One region of the Frigoribacterium sp. Leaf164 genome, then DNA from elsewhere that is predicted to be linked to it. Evidence: predicted binding sites of a transcription regulator. Region 1 holds the regulator's gene; the other holds the start of a gene.
What was found. The regulator HrcA, encoded in region 1, represses chaperone genes, less so after heat shock. The targets are predictions, from matches to a motif close to TTNGCACTCGNNNNNNNCGAGTGCNAA.

Region 1 (2,447 bases):
AGGTACAGGTCGCCGTTCGGGCCGCCGGCCTGGCCGACCTCGCCCTGCCCGGGCAGCTGGAGGCGGAGGCCGGTGTCGACGCCCGCGGGGATGTCGATGGGGATCGTGCGGCGGGCGCGGACGCGGCCCTGGCCCTGGCAGGTCGGGCACGGGTTCGGGATGACGGTGCCGTAGCCGCGGCAGGTGCCGCAGGGGCTGGAGGTCATGACGTTGCCGAGCAGCGAGCGGACCTGACGCTGGATCTGGCCCGAGCCGTGGCAGATGTCGCAGGTCTGGGGCGAGGTGCCGGGCGCGCAGCAGGACCCGGAGCAGGTCTCGCAGAGCACCGCCGTGTCGACCTCGATGTCGCGCTGCGTGCCGAAGACGATCTCTTCCAGGTCGACCTCGAGGCGGAGCAGGGCGTCCTGGCCGCGCTCGCGACGCGACCTCGGCCCCTGGCGCTGACCCCCGCCTCCCCCGCCTCCGAAGAAGGCGTCGAAGATGTCGCCGAAGCCCGCGGCGCCGCCGCCACCGCCGAAGCCGGTCTGGGGGCCGAGGTCGTAGCGCTCCCGCTGCTGGGGGTCGCTGAGGACGTCGTAGGCGTGCGTGACGTCCTTGAACCGCTCGGACGCCTCCGGGCTGGGGTTCACGTCGGGGTGCAGCTCGCGCGCGAGCCTGCGGTACGCCTTCTTGATCTCCTCCGGGGTCGCCGAGCGGTCGACTCCGAGCACGTCGTAATGATCTGCCACTGGTTCTCGTCTGCCTCTGGTGTGCGTCTGCGCTCCGCGGGGGCCGCGGGGCGGATGTCTGGGTGGGATGTCTGCTGGTCGTGTGTCGTGTCTGGGGGTGGAGTCGGTGGTCGGGGCCGCAGGCCGGCGCCGGCCCTCGTCAGCGCTCGGAGAGCAGGGACGAGAGGTAGCGGGCGACCGCCCGGACCGCCGCCATGTTGGTGGAGTAGTCCATGCGCATCGGGCCGAGCACGCCCAGGCGGGCGATCTCGCTGCCCGACGACGAGTAGCCGCTCGCGAGGACGGACGCCTGCGAGAGCCCGAACGACTCGTTCTCGCGGCCGATGCTGGCGGCGACGTCGACGGCGTCGAGCTGCATCTCGCCGAAGAGCCGGAGCAGCGCCACCTGCTCCTCGATGGCCTCGAGGACGGGGTAGAGGTTGCCGCTGAAGTCGTCGCCGATGCGGACGAGGTTCGCCGCGCCCGCCATGACCAGGCGGTCCTGGCGGCCGGTGGCGAGCTGCTCGACGAGGCTCGCCACGAGGAGCCCGACGGTGGCCGCGCGCTCGGGCGGGTGCTGCGCCGGCAGGTCGGCCAGCGCCGTCGCGGCGGCGCTCAGGGCAGCCCCGCCGACGAGGGCGTTGAGCGAGGAGCGCAGCTCGCCGAGGAAGGACTCGTCGACCGGCGCGGGGAGCTCCACGACCCGCTGCTCGACCTGGCCCGTGTCGGTGATGAGCACCGTCATGACCCGGCGCTCGGCGAGGCTGACGAGCTCGACGTGGCGGACGCGGGCCCGGGAGAAGGAGGGGTACTGGACGAGGGCGACCTGGTTCGTCAGCTGGCTGAGCAGGCGGACGGTGCGGCCGAGGACCTCGTCGAGGTCGGTGGAGTCGCCGAGGAAGGTCTCGATCGCCTGGCGCTGCGCGGCGCTGAGCGGTCGGAGGTCGGCGAGCTGGTCGACGAAGAGGCGGTACCCCTTGTCGGTGGGGACGCGGCCGCTCGAGGTGTGCGGGGCCGCGATGAGCTCCTCCTCCTCGAGGAGGGCCATGTCGTTGCGGATCGTCGCGGCGGAGACGCCGAACTGGTGCCGCTCGACGATGGACTTCGAGCCCACGGGCTCGCGGGAGGCGACGTAGTCGTGCACGATGACGCGCAGCACCTCGAGCCCTCGTTCCGAGACCACCGCACACCTCCTCATCGCACCACGGGCCCGCTGCGCCCCGAGGGCGTCGACACGGACCGGCTGGCACTCGCCGTACCAGACTGCCAATGCTACGCCACCGGCCTGGCGGCACCTACTCGCGCCGCGCCTCCCTGTCCTATGCTCGGCGTGACGGACACCGGACCGCGCGGTCCGGTCGACGCCCTCGGGCACCGGCCCCTCCGGGGCGGGAGGCCGTCACCTCCGACCACGACGAACCAGGTGAGCAGATGACCGACACCCCGCCCGCAGAGCCGCACGACCCCTACGCGAAGCAGCCCGGCCAGGGCGGCCCGGCCGGCCAGCCCGGCCCGCCGCCGTACGGCCAGCAGGCACCCGGCCAGCAGGCGCCGCAGGGCGGCCCGCAGCCCTACGGCCAGCAGCAGCCCTGGGGGCAGCAGGCCCCGGGCGGCGGTGCCGGCTACCAGCAGGCCGGCCAGCCCCTCCGCCCCGAGGACGAGAAGCTCTGGTCGACGCTGATCCACGTCGGCGGGATCCTGTTCGGGTTCATCCCGGCGCTCGTCGGCTACCTCGTGCTG
Region 2 (2,447 bases), on a different contig from region 1:
CGCTTCTTGATCTCGAGGCGGCCGACGCCCCGGGCGCGCAGCTCGCGCTTGAGGGTCTTCTCGTCGAGGGGCAGGGCCTCGACCACGCGGAAGACCTGGGCGAAGGGCGTCTCGACCGGCGTGTCGGAGGTGAGGTAGGCGATGTCGCGGCTGACCGTCCGGGCGCCGAGGTTCCGCGCGAGGTCGCCGATCAGGCGGGCCCGGATGACGGCGCCGTCGGGCTCGTAGAGCCACTCGCCGAGGTCGCCCACCTCGACGTCGTCGGAGTCGGCGGGCGCGGTGAGCTCGGCGGTGCCGGAGGCGGTGACCACGAGGGCGGACCGCCCGACGCCGGGCCGCGCGAGCGCCCCGAACCAGACCCCGAGCTCGACGACCTCGCGGTCGACGGAGATCCACTGGCACTCCGCGTCGACGGGCAGCAGCTCGCGGTCGATGCCGGGGCCGAGCTTGACCCCGGTCGGGCGGTGCTCGGCGTGCCCGAAGGCGACGTCGAGCGAGGGCGACCAGTCGGCCGGGTCGGCGAGGCGCTTGGTGCCGCTGTGGCCCGCCGTGCGCCGGGCCGGGTCGAGGAAGACGGCGTCGACGCCCGCGAGGTCGACGTCGGCGGCGTCGGCGTGCTCGACGCGGGCGCCCGACCAGGGGGCGAGGTTGTACGCGGCGACGGCGGCGGTGACCTCGTCGCGCTCGACCGCGAGCACGTCGAGCTCGAGGGCGGCCAGGGCCATCGCGTCGCCCCCGATGCCGCAGCCGAGGTCGGCGACCCGCCGTGCCCCGGCGGCGCGGAACCGGCCGGCGTGCCGGGCGGCCACGGGGAGGCGCGTGGCCTGTTCGAGGCCCGCCTCGGTGAAGAGCATGCGGCTGGCGAAGTCGCCGAACTTGGCGACGGCACGGCCCCGGAGCCGGGCCTGGCTCAGCACGGCGGCGACGAGCGCGGGGGAGTGGCCCTGCTTGCGGAGCGCCGCGACCGTGCCGACGACGTCGTCGTCGCTCCGCCGCGCCGGCAGCGAGTCGAGCAGCCGGAGCCCCTCGGGCGAGAGGATCTCGAGCAGCTCGGTGGTGTCCATGGGCTCCAGTCTCGCGCATCGACGCCGTGCCGCTGGCACTCGTGTTGACCGAGTGCCAGCGGGCCCCTACAGTTGTTCCTGGCACTCGCACGTGGTGAGTGCCACCCCACGTTCTACGAAGTTCCGAGAAAGCAGAGGTCAACCGTGTCGGTCTCCATCAAGCCGCTCGAAGATCGCATCGTCATCCAGCAGGTCGAAGCCGAGCAGACCACGGCTTCCGGCCTCGTGATCCCCGACACCGCCAAGGAGAAGCCCCAGGAGGGCGAGGTCGTGGCGGTCGGTCCGGGTCGCATCGACGACAACGGCAACCGCGTCCCGCTCGACGTCGCCGTCGGCGACAAGGTCATCTACAGCAAGTACGGCGGAACCGAGGTCAAGTACGACGGCCAGGACTACCTCGTGCTCTCGGCCCGCGACGTGCTCGCCGTCATCGTCCGCTAGTCAGTCGACACCCTGCTCCACCCGGAGGCCCCCGCCACACGGCGGGGGCCTTCGTCGTGCGCGGGCGGCGCGAGGCGGGGCGCCGTCCCGTCGAGGCGCTGTGCGGGGCGCCCGTGCGCGAGATCGGCAGGAGCGGCACGGTCCACGGCAGCACCGGGCCGGTCGGCGACGGGGGCTCGCCCTAGAGTCGTGACGTGACCGACGACCGTGCCCGCGCCTCCTCCGCCCCCGTCGAGCCCGCCGGCCCCGCCCGGCCCTCGGGTCCGGCCGAGCGAGCCGGGTCCGGCCTCGCCTACGCGGTCAGCGCCTACGGCCTGTGGGGCGTGCTGCCGATCTTCTTCTTGCTCATGTCGCCCTCGGGGCCGTTCGAGATCGTCTCGTGGCGCATCCTCTTCTCGTTGGCGTTCTGCCTGGTGCTGCTCGCCGTCACGCGCGGCTTCCCGGCCTTCCTGGCGCTGCTGCGCCAGGGCCGCGTCGTCGCGCCGATGGCGCTCGCGGGCGTGCTCATCGTCGTCAACTGGACGACCTTCATCGTCGCGACGCTCGCCGGGCACGTCGTCGAGGCGGCCCTCGGCTACTTCATCAACCCGATCGTCACCGTCCTGCTCGCTGTCGTCGTGCTGCGGGAGCGCCTCCGGCCCGCCCAGTGGGCCGCCATCGGCCTCAGCGCCGTCGCCGTCGTCGTGATCGCCCTCGGCACCGGCGGCGTGCCGTGGGCGTCGCTGATCATGGCGTTCTCGTTCGGCGCCTACGGGCTCGTCAAGAAGCAGATGGGCGGGCGCGTCGACGCCGTCAGCGGCCTGACCCTCGAGACGCTGGCGGTCGCGCCCGTCGCGGCGGTCGCCCTCGTCGTGATCGCGGCGACCGGCGTCGACGGCGGCGTCGTGTTCGGCTCGGTGAGCCTGCTGCACACCCTCACCGTGATCAGCTCGGGCGTCGTGA

Region 2: the regulator HrcA is predicted to act here: its motif matches at 1,097-1,123, upstream of groES (co-chaperone GroES).

Annotation. Positions count from the first base shown of each region.
Region 1 covers NZ_LMOX01000001.1:1,125,301-1,127,747, reverse strand. The annotation lists gene dnaJ (molecular chaperone DnaJ) at 1-728, opposite strand, end outside; gene hrcA (heat-inducible transcriptional repressor HrcA) at 868-1,890, opposite strand; gene ASF82_RS15195 (DUF4870 domain-containing protein) at 2,139-2,447, shown strand, end outside.
Region 2 covers NZ_LMOX01000003.1:874,940-877,386, reverse strand. The annotation lists gene ASF82_RS11995 (class I SAM-dependent methyltransferase) at 1-1,064, opposite strand, end outside; gene groES (co-chaperone GroES) at 1,209-1,505, shown strand; gene rarD (EamA family transporter RarD) at 1,700-2,447, shown strand, end outside.